DNA from 3 places in the Arthrobacter sp. P1_H7 genome. Region 3 is predicted to be linked to each of the others. Evidence: riboswitches for the same ligand, from Rfam matches in the RefSeq annotation. Region 3 holds a riboswitch; each other region holds the start of a gene.
What was found. A riboswitch is a leader RNA that binds a small molecule or an ion and turns the genes downstream of it on or off. The one in region 3 is predicted to bind S-adenosylmethionine.
Positions count from the first base shown of each region.

Region 1: another riboswitch for S-adenosylmethionine. It lies ahead of AC1DXI_RS13455 (methionine ABC transporter ATP-binding protein); the one in region 3 lies ahead of AC1DXI_RS03665 (aminotransferase class V-fold PLP-dependent enzyme).
Region 2: another riboswitch for S-adenosylmethionine. It lies ahead of AC1DXI_RS11885 (DUF1737 domain-containing protein); the one in region 3 lies ahead of AC1DXI_RS03665 (aminotransferase class V-fold PLP-dependent enzyme).

Region 1 is NZ_JBFUCO010000012.1:27,786-33,328, forward strand. It holds gene sfnG (dimethylsulfone monooxygenase SfnG) at 1-704, opposite strand, end outside; gene acs (acetate--CoA ligase) at 715-2,781, opposite strand; gene AC1DXI_RS13450 (CoA-binding protein) at 3,088-3,513, shown strand; SAM riboswitch class I at 3,611-3,700, shown strand; gene AC1DXI_RS13455 (methionine ABC transporter ATP-binding protein) at 3,841-4,650, shown strand; gene AC1DXI_RS13460 (methionine ABC transporter permease) at 4,643-5,308, shown strand; gene AC1DXI_RS13465 (LLM class flavin-dependent oxidoreductase) at 5,355-5,543, shown strand, end outside.
Region 2 is NZ_JBFUCO010000010.1:208,202-213,744, forward strand. It holds gene cls (cardiolipin synthase) at 1-240, opposite strand, end outside; gene AC1DXI_RS11875 (aminodeoxychorismate lyase) at 334-1,302, shown strand; gene AC1DXI_RS11880 (ATP-grasp domain-containing protein) at 1,375-2,331, opposite strand; SAM riboswitch class IV at 2,650-2,763, shown strand; gene AC1DXI_RS11885 (DUF1737 domain-containing protein) at 2,872-3,120, shown strand; gene AC1DXI_RS11890 (rhodanese-like domain-containing protein) at 3,117-3,536, shown strand; gene AC1DXI_RS11895 (O-succinylhomoserine sulfhydrylase) at 3,537-4,745, shown strand; gene AC1DXI_RS11900 (glutamate--cysteine ligase 2) at 4,774-5,543, opposite strand, start outside.
Region 3 is NZ_JBFUCO010000003.1:156,039-161,581, forward strand. It holds gene AC1DXI_RS03660 (class I SAM-dependent methyltransferase) at 1-110, opposite strand, end outside; gene AC1DXI_RS03665 (aminotransferase class V-fold PLP-dependent enzyme) at 191-1,654, opposite strand; SAM riboswitch class IV at 1,689-1,802, opposite strand; gene hisN (histidinol-phosphatase) at 1,880-2,710, opposite strand; gene rsgA (ribosome small subunit-dependent GTPase A) at 2,787-3,902, opposite strand; gene aroA (3-phosphoshikimate 1-carboxyvinyltransferase) at 3,886-5,289, opposite strand; gene AC1DXI_RS03685 (DoxX family protein) at 5,297-5,543, opposite strand, start outside.

The DNA of each region.
Region 1 (5,543 bases), on a different contig from region 3:
GCGACGACGCCGGCGATGTTCTCCTTGAACCCCTCGAGGTCCTTGCCGTTGGAGAAGTACCAGTCAGCCACCCGGCCGGCGGTGGCCTGCGCGGCCGTGGAGTTGCCGCCGAAGAAGATCTCCGGGTGCGCCCGGCCCGGCACGTCCACCGGTGCCGGGTTCAGGGTGAAGTCGGTGATGTTGTAGTACTTGCCGGACTGGCTGTAGTCCTGCTCGGTCCAGAGCCCGCGGAGGACCTTGATGAACTCCTCGGTGCGGACGTAGCGTTCGTCGTGTTCGAGCCATTCGAGACCGAAGTTGGTGAATTCATCCTTGAGCCAGCCGGAGACGATGTTCACGGCGGCGCGGCCGTTGGAGATGTGGTCCGCGGTGATGATGTACTTCGCCAGCACGCCGGGGTGCCACATGCCCGGATGGACGGCGGAGATCACCTTGAGGCGCTCGGTGGCGGCCAGCAGCGCCAGGCTGAACGAGGTGGCCTCGTGCTGCTTGTCCGCGCCGTAGGAGGCGGCGTACCGGGTTTGGGTCAGGGCGTATTCGAAGCCGGAGTTTTCCGCGATCCTGGCCAGCTTCTTGTTGTACTCGAAGTCCCAGCCAGTGCGCTGTTCGATGGTGGACACCACCAGGCCGCCGGAGACGTTGGGGACCCAGTAGGCGAACTTGAGCGGTTCGGAAAGACGGGCGACGTTGCTGATCTCAGTCATGGGTGTTCCTTTACTTCCGGGTGGGGCTTGCTGTTGCCAGGAATTCCGCCGCGCGGTCGCGCAGCACATCCTGGATGCCCGCGATGGATAGTTCGTTCTGCAGCGAGGTGGTGTCACCGAGCGTTGTGCCTTCGAACAGCTGGGTCAGCAGCCGGCGCATGATCTTGCCGCTGCGGGTCTTCGGCACATCGGGAACGACGACGACGTCCCGCGGCTTCGCGATCGGCCCGATCTGCTTCGCGACGTGGTTGCGGAGCTCCTCAGCAAATGAGTTTGGGCCCACGCCCGCAGGGTTCCCTGCCCGAGCTTGCGAGGGGAGGGTGCGGGTGGGGACCACGAACGCGACGATCGCGTGGCCGGTCTTTGGGTCCGCGACCGGGCAGACGCCGGCCTCCACCACGTCCGGGTGGGAGACGAGCGCCGATTCGACCTCGATGGTGGAGAGCAGGTGTCCGGAGACGTTGAGGGTGTCATCCACCCGCCCGAGGATCCAGATGTCGCCGTCGTCGTCATACTTGGCGCCGTCACCGGCGAGGAACCAGCCCTGCTCGGCGTATTGGCGCCAGTACGAATCGAAGTACCGGCGCGGGTTGCCCCAGACCGTCCGGGCGATCGCGGGGCCGGGGGAGTCCACCACGATGAAACCCTGTACGCCGGGCGGCACCGTGTTGCCGGCGTCGTCCACGATTCGTGTGCTGACGCCGGGCAGCGGGCGGGCCGCGCAGCCGGGTTTGAACGCGGTGTCCGTCGGCGCGGGGGAGAGGATGGTGGCGCCGGTTTCGGACTGCCACCAGGTGTCCACCATCGGGGCGGTGCCGGCGCCGATGTTGGCCCGGAACCAGCGCCAGGCCTCGGGGTTGATGGCCTCGCCCACCGTGCCGAGCAGACGGATGGAGGAGAGATCGTACGTGGCCGGGACGCCGTCCGGGAACCAGCCCATGAGGGAGCGGACCAGGGTGGGCGCGGTGTAGTACTGCGTGACCGCGTAGCGTTCGATGATCTCGAAGTGCCGGCCCGGGTGCGGGGTGTTGGGTGTGCCCTCGAAGATGACCTGCGTGGCGCCGTTGGAGAGCGGGCCGTAGAGCTCGTAGGTGTGCGCGGTGACCCAGGCGAGGTCGGCCGTGCACCAGTGCACGTCCTTCTCCCGCAGCGCCGGGTCGGGGTTGCTGAACAGGTGCTCGAAGCTCCAGGACGCCTGCGTGAGGTAGCCGCCGGAGGTGTGGACCAGGCCCTTGGGCTTGCCGGTGGTGCCGGAGGTGTACATGATGAACAGCGGCGTCTCGGCGTCGAACGCCTCGGCCACGTGAGTCTCGGAGGCGGACCCGACGGCGTCGTGCCACCACACATCGCGGCCCGCGGTCATCGGGACGGTGTCCAGTTCGCCCGCGGGAGTGGTCCGGTTGACCACCAGGACGTGTTCGATGGCGTTGTCGCCGGAGACGGCGGCGTCCGCGTTGTCCTTGACCGGCACGGCGGTGCCGCGGCGGAACTGGCCGTCGGTGGTGACCAGGAGCTTGGCGCCGGTGTCCTCGACCCGGAACTTCAGGGCCTCCGCGGAGAACCCGCCGAAGACCAGGGAATGGATGGCGCCGATGCGGGCCACGGCGAGGGTGATGATGACGGTTTCGGGGATGACGGGGAGGTAGATGACCACCCGGTCGCCCTTGGTGATGCCGAGATCCAGGAGGACGTTGGCGGCTTTGGAGACCTCGCGCTGGAGGTCGGCGTAGGTGACGGCACGGCGGTCACCGGGCTCGCCCTCGAAGTGCAGGGCCACCTTGTCCCCGCGCCCCGCCGCTACGTGGCGGTCGACGCAGTTGTAGGCGACATTGAGTCTGCCCCCTTCGAACCAGGTGATCTGCGGTCCGATGCCGGCCTCGACGTCGGCCGGGACCCGGCGGTGCGCGGTGTGCCAGGGCTTGGCGCGCTCCATTGCGCCGCCGGGCACGTCCGCCCAGTCGAGGCGGAGAGCCTGGGTTTCCCAGAACGCAACCGTCTCTGCCTGGGCAGTTCCCGCCGTCGCGGCGGCGCCGTGCCGGGGAAAGGTGGGCAGGGCGGAATAATTCTCAGGGGTCATTGCTGCACTCCATCGGTCCTGGCAGTAGCACCCTTGGTCCCTCCGGTTCCCTCGAATTTGCTCGAAGGAGGGCGGAACAGTTCCGTGGGAATGGTCATCTCACGTCACCGGGGGTTGCTGCGGCGTCATCGATCCAGGTCTCTCGGCCGCTCGGGATGGTCATTACCTACTAGAACTTCAGATGCAGGATTCCACAAAATCGACGCCTGGGAGCGCTGTAATATTCGTTCACGCGGCCTGGGCCCGGTCGAAATCATTCATTTATTCGGCGATTGTCCGGAAAGGCCGCAGGAGTAAGGTTGATGCATGGCCCATGTTAACGATCCGGCAGTCATTGACCGCCTCATGCGAACCAAAGGCACGTGGGCGGTGGTCGGCCTCAGCACCAACGAATGGCGCTCGGCGTACGAAGTCTCCCTCTATGTCCGGGACCGGATGGGCATGACCATCATTCCGGTCAACCTTCCCGGCGACGACGTCCACGGGGAGAAGGGGTACCGTTCCCTGGCGGACATCCCGGCGGAGAAGCACCCGATCGACGTCGTGGACTGCTTCGTCAACTCCCACAGGGTGGGGGCCGTCATTGACGAGGCCATCGCCGTAGGCGCCAAAGCCGTCTGGCTGCAGCTGGGCGTCTTCGACGAGGCCGCGGCGGACCGCGCCAAAGCCGCCGGGCTGGACGTCGTCGTGGACGCGTGCCCGGCCCGCGAAGGCTGGCGCGTGGGCATCTAACGGCCCGGGAATGACGATCAACAGGTTGGGAAGAGTCGGTTACAAAATGTGACCGGCTTTTTCCGTATCCGCCGCATTGCCGTGTGAGATGGACTCGTAACCATCCCGAGCGGCTGAGAGATCTGGCTCTGTGACGCCGCAGCAACCCCCTCTTTGAGGACGGTGCTACCGCCAGGACCGATGGAGAACCACTGTGTTCTTAGGCTCCCGCGGCTTCGCTCAGCGCTGCCCGGAAGCCAGGACCCAGGGCTTTCCTCGGGCGAGCCCGGAGGAAATCATGAACACGCAGACAGCGGCAGCGCCGCGGCCCCGAGCAGGTGGGGGCCTGTGATCGAGATCCAGAACGTCAGCACGTCCTTCGCTTCGGCCGCTGGCCCCTTCACGGCCGTCGACGACGTCAGCCTGCACATCAGGCGGGGCACCATTCAGGGCATCATCGGGTTCTCCGGCGCCGGCAAATCCACGCTGCTGCGCAACATCAACCTCCTCGAGCGCCCGACGTCGGGACGCGTCCTGGTGGACGGCGTGGACTTGGTGACCCTCTCCGACGCCGAGCTCCGGACCAAGCGGCACGACATCGGCATGATTTTCCAGCACTTCAATCTCCTCAACAACCTCACGGCCCAGGAAAATGTGGAGCTGTCCCTGAAGTTCGCCGGCGTCGGGAAGGCAGAACGCCGAAGGCGGGCCGCCGAAACCTTGGAAATCGTGGACCTCGCCGACAAGGCGGGGACATATCCGGCCAAGCTCTCGGGGGGCCAGAAACAGCGGGTGGCGATCGCCCGCGCCCTCGCCACCGGGCCCAAGGTGCTGCTCTGCGACGAGCCGACGTCGGCTGTCGATCCCCGGACGACGTCATCGGTCCTGCAGTACCTGGCCGACGTCAACGCCGAATTCGGCATCACGATCGTGGTGGTCACCCACGAGATGAACGTCATCAAGGCCATCGCGGACAACGTCGCGGTCATGGAAGAGGGCCGGGTGGTGGAGCAGTTCGACCTCACCGAACTCCGGCGCCCCGGCTTCCACCCGGCGACGTCGATCGGCCGCTACCTGGTCTCCGATGAGATCCAGCTGGACCGCTCCGGGAGGGGCACCCACACCACAGCCGAGTCGGAGGGCCTGATCAATGTTTGACCGCGTCCTGGAAGTCCTGCCCGAAATCGGCGTCGCCATGGGGCAGACCCTCACCATGCTGCTGGTGGCCATCCCGCTGGCGGTGCTCCTCGGGACACCGCTGGGTGTCCTGCTCTACACCATCGGTCCCAACGGGCTCAAGCACCGGCCAAAACTGCACCGCGTCCTGGACGGACTGGTCAACCTGCTCCGCTCGTTCCCGTTCCTGATCCTGCTGATCGCGATCATTCCCGTGACCAGGTTCATTGTCGGCACGACCATCGGCACGGCCGCCGTCATTGTCCCGCTGACTCTCAACGCCATCCCCTATTTCGCCCGCTTTGTGGAACAGAACCTGAGCCAGCTCGGCGGCGGAGTGGTCGAAGCGGCACGGTCCATGGGCGCCAGCCGGTCCCAGATCGTCCGGGACGTCCTGATTGTGGAGGCGAAGCCCGGACTCGTCAGCTCCATCACCATCATGACCGTCAGCTTCATCTCCTACTCGGCGATGGCCGGCCTGGTGGGCGGCGGCGGAATCGGCGACTTCGCCATCCGGTACGGCTACTACCGCTACGAAACTCCGCTCATGATCACCGCGATTGTCCTGATGATCCTGCTGGTCACCATCGTTCAGCTGGGCGGGTCCTATGTTGCCCGGCGCCTGGACAAGCGCCTCTGAGCGTCCCGCAGCACCCTCTTCCCACCTCCCCAGCGGAAAGCACCCCATGACTTCAACACCCAGTACCCGCTTCGACGGACCCCGCCCCCGCCTGCTGATCAGCGCCTTCGTGATGAACACGTCCAGCCACATCATGGGCGGCCAGTGGCGGCGCCCGGAAGCCCAGCAGCACCGGTTCAACGAACTCCAGCTCTGGGTCGACCTGGCCCGCCAGCTCGAGGACGCGAAGTTTGAC
Region 2 (5,543 bases), on a different contig from region 3:
GACCGCGTCCTGCTGCGCGCGGCGCTTGCGGGAGAGCCGGAAATTGCCGAACAGCAGGAACAAGGCCAGGCCGATGATGGGCACAATGAAGATGCCCAGCAACCACGCCATCGCGGTGGTGGGCCGCCGGTTTCCGGGGATGATGCCCAGGGCCAGCACGCGGATGGCGAAGTCGATCACCGTCAAAATCAGAATCGCCCAGGACGGTAAAGTTTCCGCCAGCGGAAATGGCCACAGCACAGGCGAACCCCTCAAGCTACAGGCCCGCGGAACAGTTCCGGAACGGGCAACGTGCAAATCCTATCCCGGGACCGCCGAGACTAAGCTGTAGCCATGACCACTCCTGCCCCCGTTCCTGCGCCCGCGACCGTGCTGGTCTTCCTCGACCCGGCGTTCGACGGCGGCCGCGTTGCCGACGCGTCGCAGCCGCAACTGATGGCCACGGACCTGGGCGCCACCCGCGGCGACGGCGTCTTCGAATCCCTGCTGGCCGTCGGCGGCCGGCCCCGCAAGATCCAGGCCCACCTGACCCGGCTGGCCGGCTCGGCCCGGCTGCTGGAGCTGGACATCCCGGCCGAGGACGCATGGCGGCGGGCGGTGGAAACCGCCATCCGCGAGTTCCGGGGGCAGGAACCTGCCGCGGCTGCAACGCACGGCACGGGGCAGGATGAGGTGGTGGTGAAGCTGATTGTCACCCGCGGGCCGGAGGGCGCGGCTGCCCCCACGTGCTGGGTCCAGGCCTCCGCGCCAGCGGCCGCGGGCCGCCGGCAGCGCGAGACCGGGATCGACGTCATCCTGCTGGACCGCGGCTACGACAGTGAAGTCGGCGAGCGCGCCCCGTGGCTCCTGCTCGGCGCCAAGACCCTTTCCTACGCCGTGAACATGGCGGCGTTGCGCTACGCCCACCGGCAGGGCGCCGACGACGTCATCTTCACGTCCGCGGACGGCCGGGTGCTGGAGGGTCCGACGTCGACCGTTCTGCTGGCCCACCTGGAAACCTCGGACGACGGCGCCGGCGGCGTCCGCACCGTCCGGCGGCTCATCACTCCCCAGCTGGACAGCGGCATCCTGCCCGGCACGTCACAGGGCGCCCTGTTCACCGCCGCCAAGGCCGCCGGCTGGGAGCTGGGCTACGGCCCGCTGGAGCCGAAGGACCTGCTGGACGCCGATGCGGTCTGGCTGATCTCCAGCATCCGGCTCCTGGCCCCGGTGAACCACATCGACGGCCAGGAAATCGGCACCCCGGAACTGCGGCGCCAGCTCACGGCCGAACTCAACGCCCTCTTCGCCACCATCGAATAGCAACGCGGGGTCAGGTACGGCCCATCCCATGTCCCCGGATGGGCCGTAAGTGACCCCGCGTTGGTGTTGCGCTCACCCCAGGGCGTCCGCGGGCACTGCCGGGCACCGGCGGAAGGAGGCCGGGTTGAATGCCGGGAGGGTGAACGTTGCCAGCACGGCGTCGAGCATTTCCGGGGCCCACGTGCTGTTCTCGCCCAGGGTCGCGCAGACACCCAGCACCACGGGCGTTCCGTCGGTTCGGCGGCGGATCTGGACCTGGACCGGCCCGGTCAGCCCGAGCGTGCGGACGGCGGCCAGACCCAGCTTGCGCACATCCCCGGCCTGATTCGCCGGCACCCTCCGGCTGACTTCGTCGCTGCCGGCGCGTCCATACGGAGTCCTGGTCTTCTCGAGGACCACCGCCACCGGGGCCATCGCGTTGCGTGCCGGGGTGCCGAACACCAGGCACACGTAGTCGGCGCCCGGGATAAATTCCTGGACCAGTTGCCCCGCCGGCATGTTCTTCCAGCTAACAGAGGCGGTTCCGGCCAGCAGGTGGACACCATGGGAGCCTTTGAAGACCCGCGGCTTGACCACCACGGGGCCGCTGAGGCCGGCGAGGGATGCCGGCGCGGCGGCGAGGTCGCCCGGAACCGCGAACCGGGGCACCGGAATGCCGGCTGCCTGCAGCGCCCAGGTGGTGAAAAGCTGATCGTTGGCGAGGGCCACCGCGGCAGGATCACCCACGATGATCCGCACGTCCTGGGCGAATCCGGCGCGGGCCGCGGCCAGGACCGGGAGTTCCACGGTGAGGGTCGGAATGATGACGTTGATGGCTTCGCGGTCCACCAGCCGGCGCAGGTCCAGGATCATGTCCGGGTCCGTCGCCGGCAGGAGCCTGACCGCGGCGGCGGCGGGAGCCTCCCCGGCCTGACGGGTGTCGGCGCGGGCATCGGAGCCGAGGTACGGGAGGCCCCGGGCTTCGAGCTGGGCCGCGACGGCCCGTCCGGCGGCGCTTGTAATCCCGGTAACGAGTATGCGCGGGTCCACTATTGCTCCATTCCGCCGTCACCGGCCGGACCGCGGCTGCGGCTCCGACCGTTCCAGCCACCGATTCTCAGACAGCCTGTTGATGGACAGACGAGTCGTTTCACGGACTGCTCGATTCACAAACTGCCAGAATCACCTGCAGCGCCGGCCGACGCGTCGGACCTAATCCCCCCAGTAGACGGCGAAACGTCCCGGCAGACACGAGTGGGCAGTACCCGAAACTGGAGCCCGCCACTACTCGCCCGGGCCACGGCCCGGTTACGGAACATGACGACGGCGGCGGTGCGGGCCGGCGTCGCAGGTGTTACGTTTTTGGGGAGTAATGAGAACCGGTGCCAAGCCCTGACTGGCCGGTCGGCAACCCTCCCTTTCGCGGCGGGGTGCCTCAGGTGAATACTCGGCAATCGAGAATTCGAGCTGCAAGCGTGAAAGAGGAGATCCGTCGTGACCGACACGTCAATACCCACAACAGCCACCAGTACAGTCCCCGCCGCAGCCCCCAGCACTGCACCCAGTGCACCACCTGCCGGCGAGGAAAGACTGGCCTACCGCCTGTTCACCGGCGCGGATGACCGCGCCTTTTGCGAGCGGGTGTCAGCCGCCCTGGCCGAGGGCTATGTGCTGCACGGAAGCCCCGCCGCCAGCTTCAACGGAAGCACCGTGATCGTGGCGCAGGCGCTGGTCCTGCCCGCCGCGATTGCAAGTGCGGACGCCGCCGTGGCCAATGCGGTTGATGAGCTCGACGCCGACGAGTTTGGCGCCGACGGGGCCTTCGCGGGCCACGCATGAGCTACGCCGGAGACCTCAGCCCGGATCAGGCGTGGGCCAAGCTGGAGGCCGGAGCCATCCTGGTGGATGTCCGAACCGAGGGCGAATGGGCCAACATCGGCATCCCGGACACCGCGGCCGCGGGCGAAAGCCGCAACGATCCGCTCTTCATCCAGTGGAACCTCGCCGGCGGCACGCCGAACCCGCACTTCGTGGAACAGCTAAGGCAGCAGGCGCCGGAGGACATCGCCGTCGAGCTGGTGTTCCTTTGCCGCTCCGGTGCCCGGTCGATCGCCGCCGCGACGGCCGCGACGGCCGCCGGCTACACCTCGTACAACGTCCTCGAGGGCTTCGAAGGCGAGACCGACCGCTTCGGCGAACGCACCGTCAACGGCTGGAAGAACCGCGGCCTGCCCACCAACCTCGGAAAGATTTAAGTGACTTTCAATCCCGACGCCGCCGGCTGGGCGGCCGACACCCAGGCTGTCCGCGGCGGCCTTGACCGCACCGGCTTCCAGGAAACCACCGAGCCGATCTTCCTCAACTCAGGATTCGTCTACGAGTCCGCGGCCGCCGCCGAGCGCGCCTTCACCGGGGAGGACGAGCGCTTCGTCTACTCCCGCTACGGCAACCCCTCCGTCGCCACCTTCCAGGAGCGGCTCCGGCTGCTCGAGGGAACGGAGGCGTGTTTTGCGACGGCGTCCGGCATGTCCGCCGTCTTCACCGCCCTGGGCGCGCTGTTGGCGGCCGGGGACCGGGTGGTCGCGGCCCGCTCGCTGTTCGGCTCGTGCTTCGTGATCCTCAACGAGATCCTGCCGCGCTGGGGTGTCGAGACGGTCTTCGTGGACGGCCCGGACCTGGGGCAGTGGCAAGCCGCGCTGTCCGAGCCGACCACCGCGGTGTTCTTCGAGTCGCCGTCGAACCCCATGCAGGAAATCGTGGACATCGCCGCCGTGAGCAAACTGGCGCATGCGGCCGGCGCCACGGTGGTGGTAGACAACGTCTTCGCCACCCCGCTGCTGCAGCGCTGCGGCGACCTCGGCGCGGACGTGGTGGTCTACTCCGGCACCAAGCACATCGACGGCCAGGGCCGGGTCCTGGGCGGGGCCATCCTGGGCACCAGGGAATTCATCGACGGGCCCGTCAAACAGCTCATGCGGCACACCGGTCCGGCGCTTTCGGCGTTCAATGCCTGGGTGCTCACCAAGGGCCTGGAGACCATGGCCTTGCGCGTCAACCATTCCTCGGCCTCGGCGCTGCGCCTGGCCGAATGGCTCGAGGGACAGCCTGCGGTCGGCTGGGTAAAGTACCCGCTGCTGCCGTCCCACCCGCAGTACCGGCTGGCGGTGCAGCAGATGAAGGCCGGCGGGACGGTACTCACCCTGGAACTGCAGCCCTCCCCCGGCCGCACGGCGAAGCAGGCCGCGTTCGCACTCCTGGACGCGCTGCGGATCATCGACATCTCCAACAACCTCGGCGACGCCAAGACGCTCATCACGCACCCGGCCACCACCACGCACCGCGCGATGGGTCCGGAAGGCCGCGCGGCGATCGGGCTCAGCGACGGTGTGGTCCGGCTTTCGGTGGGCCTGGAGGACGTCGAGGACCTCATCCGCGACCTCGGCCAGGCACTCAAGCAGGTCTAGGTGTACTTCCCCGGGTGCCGGCTCCCGGTCAGGCCGGGCGCAACCGGCCCAGGGGCGAACGATTATCGGCCGGCCCTTCGGTGACGGGCCCCTCGGTGGTCAGTTCGATGGCCCGCTCGACGACGGCGGGCAGGCCACCGGCCCGGAACGGGCCGCGCTGCAGCTGCGAACCGGTGCCCTCTGCCAGAATCCGCTCGACGCCCTCGCGCGCCAGCTCCAGCTCGCCCTGCTCCTCAAGCACCGGGGCCACGAAGTCCACGAGCGCCCTGACCACGTCCGCGGCCGGGGCAGGGGTGAAGGTTCCGAAGTCCAGGAGCTCCCCGCGCAGTCCGCAATTGCTGGCCTGCCAGGCGGCCATCCGCAGCAGCAGTGTGGGCACGGGGGCGGGATCGACGCCGTCGTTCCATTCCCGCGCCGCCGACTCCACGAGGGCGCGCACCAGCACGGCAATGAGGGCAGCGTCCTCGGCCCGCAGGCAGACATCCGCGACCCGGATCTCCACGGTGGGATGCTGACGGCACAGCCGCGCGTCGAAATAGACCATTCCCTCATCCATCAGGACGCCGCTTTCCACCAGCCGGGTGACCACGCGGCGGTAGACGGGGAGGCTGCCGAAGATCATCGTGGGACCCGAGCCCGGCCAGCGGTTCCAGGCCTGCGTGCGGTAGCTTTCGAATCCGGTCTCGGCCCCGTTCCAGTAGGGGGAATTCGCGCTGAGTGCTATCAGCACGGCCAGTTTGTCGCGGATCCGGTCCATCACGGCCACGCCCTCCTCCGGGGACTCCACAAAGGTGTGGA
Region 3 (5,543 bases):
TCCCCGCCGTCCTGGAAGCTTTGTCCGAGTTCCTGGCGCCGCCCGCTGTGCAGCTTAGGTCCACTGTGCAGCCTAGCTTCACTGTGCAGCCTGGGGCCGGCGCTTGCCACGTGCGATCTCCTTCGGAAGGTCCTGCTTGTTTCAGATACCTTTCGAATTTACCGCACCCGCGCCGGGCCCTGATCCTGCGCTAGTCGAGGGTGCAGGGCGCAGCGCCGGCGGTGCCCGGGGTGTTCGGCGCCCAGTGGGGGTAGCTGCGGGTATCGTTGGCCGGCACCCAGCGGCCGGCGTCCACCACGTAGTCCCAGCCGAGTCCGTTCTGCCGCAGCTGCTGCAGGCCGGCCAGCAGGCGTTCGGCATCCTCCAGCCGCGAGCCCAGCCCGAAGCTGGCCCGCAGGGAGCCGGAGGGCAGGCCGAGCCGCTTGAGCAGCGGGTGGGCGCAGAAGCGGCCGTCGCGCAGGCCAATGCCGTGTTCAGCCGACAGGTAGGCGGCCACCAGCCCGGCGTCGAAGCCTTCCACGGAAAAGTTCACGACGCCGATCGTGCCGGTGCCCGGCTGACCGCCTTCGGAGGAAGAAGCGGAAGGCGAATCGGCAAAGATCCGGTGCACGGTTACTCCGTCGATGCCCTGGAGGCCTTCGACGAGGAAGGACCGGATGGCGTCCTCGTGGGCCTGCCACTGCTCCGGGTCCAGGGCTGCAATGACCTGGGTGGCACGGGCGAGGGCCGCCGCGCCAAGGACGTTCGGCGAGCCGCCCTCGTGCCGGGCAGGTCCCGTGGTCCAGCTGACGGAGTCGAGCCGGGCGTCGCGGACCGCGCCGCCACCGGCCAGGTGCGGGGTGCCGGCGTCGAGCCAGTCCGTCCGCCCCACCAGCACGCCCGCGCCGAACGGGGCGTACAGCTTGTGCCCAGAGAAGGCGAGGTAGTCGACGCCGTCCGCGGCGATGTCAATCCGCCGGTGCGGGGCCAGCTGCGCGGCGTCGACAACGATCCTGGCGCCGTACTCGTGTGCCAGCGCGGCCAGGGCCCGGATCGGCAGGATCTCCCCGGTGACGTTGGAAGCGCCGGTGACGGCCAGCAGGCTGACGTCCCCGCGCGCCAGCTCGTCGCGCAGGCGGTCCACCGTGGCCGCGAGGGTAGGGGCGGCCACGACGCTGCGGTGCGGGACATTCTGCCAGGGCAGGAGGTTGGCGTGGTGCTCGATGTCGAGGTAGACGACCTCGCCCGCGGGCCGTCCGTCGCGCAGCGGCAGGCAGCCAGCCAGCAGGTTCAGGGAATCGGTGGTGTTGCGGGTGAAGATCACGGAATCGTCCGGCCGGCCGCCGACGAAGTCCCGCACGATGTCCCGGGCGTTCTCGTAGACGGACGTGCTGATCTGCGATGCGTAGCCGGCGCCGCGGTGCACGCTGGCGTAGTACGGCAGGATTTCGTTCAGGTAGGCCGAGACCACGGACAGGGCCGGGGCGGAGGCGCCGTAGTCGAGGTTGGCGTAGCGGGTGTGGCCGCCGGTGATCAGCGGCGCCTGGATTTCCGCCCCGGTAACGGCGGCCAGCGGGCGGGCCGCGAGGGCGAGGCGGCCATCAGCCTGCCCTGCAGACTGTTCTGCACCGGCGGCATGGAATTCGGGGGCAACGGGGAAAATGGCAGTTGTCATGGGACCTCACTCGAACAGGACCCCACACCGTGGGAATCCGCGCTTGCCGGGTCCGTTCCGGACCGGCCAGGTCGTCACCCGGGGCACCCCACCGCGACTGGAGGGTTGCCGGCCAGCAAACCGGGGTTTAGCGCTGGCACTCGTGACCTGCATCGAGCGTAGGACATCCGCGCAGCCGGGGAAAAGGCGGCCGCCGATTGTGAAGCGGATTATTACGGGCGCGGTTCAGTTGTTGGGGTGGGCCGGGAAGAGGTCGTCGAGTCCGGGGTTGAGCCGCTTGAGGACTTCCGAGTGCAGGATCGAATTGGTGGCCAGGGCGTTGCCGCCGAAGGGTCCGTCCTCGCCCTCGAGCGAGGTGAAGCGGCCGCCGGCCTCGGTCACGATCGGGACCAGGGCGGCCATGTCGTAGAGGTTCAGCTCGGGCTCGCAGGCGATGTCCACGGCACCCTCGGCCACGAGGCAGTAGGACCAGAAGTCACCGTAGGCGCGGGTCCGCCACACTTCCTCGGTCAGGCCCAGGAACTCATCCAGGTTCCCGCGTTCCTTCCAGCCGCCAAGGCTGGAGTAGGACAGCGAGGCGTCCTCGAGATTGGAGACATTGGATACCTTCAACCGTGTGGCGGCGGCGAGCGAGCGGCCCGTGTAGGCGCCCGCACCCTTGGCGGCCCACCAGCGCTTGCCCAGTGCCGGCGCGCTGACTACGCCGACCACCGGTTCGCCCTCATCGACGAGGGCGATCAGGGTGGCCCAGACCGGGACGCCGCGGACAAAGTTCTTGGTGCCGTCGATCGGGTCGATGATCCACCGGCGGGAACCGTGGCCCGAGCTGCCGAATTCTTCGCCCAGGACCGCGTCCCGCGGACGTGACCGGGAGAGCTGGCCGCGGATGGCCTCTTCCGCGGACTTGTCGGCATCGGTGACGGGTGTGAGGTCGGGCTTCGTCTCGATCCGAAGGTCGAGCGCCTTGAAGCGGCTCATGGTCTGGGAATCGACCGAATCTGCCAGTACATGGGCAAGGCGCAGGTCATCGTTGTAGCTCGAAGCGGGTTGGCTCATGGTTCCAAACTACCGTCAAACCGGGCTGCCGGGCGGGAGGCCGCGGCACGGCGCCGCAGCCCGGTGGCCGGGCCGGCTAGGAGACGGTGCCCAGTTCCTTGGTTTCCTGTGCTTCCATCCGCGGGTCCGTGCCCAGCAGCCGGCGCAGGGACGCGAGCCTGGCCGGTCCCGAGGGCCCCGCGTGCCCGGCCGCAACCCATTTGTCGACGCCGCAGTTGACGGCGGTGGAGTCATGCTTGCAGCCGCGTTCGCAGTCATCGGTTCCCGGTTCCAGGTCCGGGAAGGAACGGAGGATCCGGTCGGGGTCCACGTGGGCCAGGCCGAAGGACCGGATACCGGGGGTGTCGATGATCCAGCTGCCCGCCGGGGCATCGTTGACCTTGAGCGCCAGTGCCGAGGAGGACGTGTGGCGGCCGCGGCCGGTTACCGCGTTTACGCCTCCCGTGGCCCGCTCGGCCCCGGTCAGGGCGTTGACCATGGTGGACTTGCCGACGCCGGAATGGCCCAGCATCACTGTGACCTTGCCGTCGAGGTAGTCGCGCAGCTGGGACACCGCGTCCTTGTCGAGCCGGGCGGAGAGCCCGTCGTCGGAGCGGGCGTCGATGCCGGAAGCGGCGGAGTCCGCGGTCTTGGAGATGATGACGGGAAAATCGAGGTGCTGGTAGTTGGACAGCAGTTCGGCGGGATCCTTGACGTCGGCCTTGGTGACGAGCAGCAGCGGCTCAATGCCGGCGTCGTACGCGGCCACCAGTGCGCGGTCGATGAAACCGGTCCGCGGCTCGGGGTTGGCGGCGGCGACCACCACCACCAGCTGGTCGGCGTTGGCCACGACGGCGCGTTCGATCGGGTCCGTGTCGTCGGCGCTGCGGCGCAGCAGTGTCTTGCGGTCCTGGATCTTGACCAGCCGCGCGAGGGTGTCGGGCTCGCCGGTGACGTCGCCGACCAGGGAGACGAAATCGCCGGCAACCACGGGGTTGCGGCGCAGCTCCCGGGCGCGGGCCGCGATGATCTTGCGTTCGTCCGGGGTCCCTTCGCCGACGACGGCGGTGTAGCGGCCGCGGTCAACGGTGATGATGCGTCCGGTGACGGCGTCGTCGTAGCTGGGCCGGTCCTTGGTGCGGGGGCGGGTGCCCTTCTTGTTCGGCCGGATCCGGACGTCGGACTCGTCCCAGGAATCAGTGCTGCGTGCCACCGGCGGTGTCCTCATCTGCGGCGGGTCCCTGTGCCAGCATCGCTTCCCAGAGTTGCGGGAAATCGGGCATGGTCTTGGCCGTGGTTGCGATGTCCTCGACCTCCACGCCCGGTACGGCAAGGCCGAGGATGGCGCCGGCGGTTGCCATACGGTGGTCCGCGTAGCTGTGCACCACACCGCCGTGCAGCGCGGCCGGGCGGATGATGAGGCCGTCGGCGGTCTCTTCGGCGTCGCCGCCGAGGCGGTTGATTTCGGCGACGAGGGCGGCGAGCCGGTCCGTTTCGTGGCCGCGGAGGTGGGCGATGCCGCTGAGCCGCGAGGGGCCGGCGGCGAGGGCGCAGAGTGCGGCCACGGTGGGGGCGAGCTCGCTGGTCTCGTCGAAGTCGCCGCCCTTGATCTCCGGCCCTCCGCTGACGGTCAGGGTGCCGCCGTCCACTGTCACGGTGGCGCCCATGGCGGTAAGGATGCCGCGCCACAGATCACCGACCTGGGTGGTTTCCGCGGGCCAGTTCGGGATCCGCACGGTGCCGCCGGTGGCCAGGGCCGCCGCGAGGAACGGGCCGGCGTTTGAGAGATCCTGCTCGATCCGGACGTCGAAGGCGCGGATCGGGCCGGGGGAGACAACCCAGTGGTTCGGCACCGAGTCATCGACCGCCACGCCCACGCCGCGCAGCACGGCCACGGTCATGTTGATGTGGTCCAGGCTCGGCACGGGCTTGCCGGCGTGCTCCCGGCTTTGATGTTCGAGGTGGAGTCCCTCGGTGAAGCGTGCCCCGGCCAGCAGCAGGGCGGAGACGAACTGGGACGAAGCGCTGGCATCGATGATCAGGTGGCCGCCGCGCACCTCGCCCGTGCTGTGGACGGTGAACGGCAATGACGACGCCCGACCGCCGTCTGGCGCGGTCACTGCCACACCCAGGCCGGCCAGGGCCTCGATGATGGTGCCCATGGGGCGTTTGCGGGCGTGCGGGTCGCCGTCGAAACGGGACTCACCACGGCGCAGCGCCGCCACCGGAGGCACAAAGCGCATGACCGTGCCGGCGAGGCCGCAGTCGATCGCCGTGTCCGCAGCGGCGGCGTCCATGCTGATCGGGACGATTTCCAGGTCGGGGCCGAAGGCGCCGTCGCCGGGAACCTCCGTAACGGTGGCCCCCAACTGACGCAGGGCCTCAATCATCAGCGCGGAATCCCGGGAGTGGAGTGGTGCCCGCAGCCGGGACGGGCCGTCCGCCAGGGCGGCGAGCACGAGGTACCGGTTGGTCAGGGACTTGGATCCCGGAACGGTGACCGTGGCATCGACCGGCCGTGCGGCGAAGGGGGCGGACCAGTGCGGACCGACGCTGGCAGGGTGGGACGGGGCAGCTGCTGAGGGGGTGGTGCCAGTCATTACCGTCTTAGGCTCCGGCAGAGTGGTCTACGGCCTTGCGGACGACCTTGTCGGCCTTCTTCAGCTGCTTGTTGGTGGTCTTGCGGGCATCGGCGGCGAGGTGTCCGGCGCTCTTCTTGGCATCCGCGGCCAGGTGCCCGGCGCGCCAGGCCAGGCTGGGCTTGCCGGCGGTATCGACCGCGGCGAGGAGCGCGCCGCCGGTGAGGGAGACGTTCTTCAGGAGCTGTTTGCGGCGGGCGTCGCGGGCTTCCTTC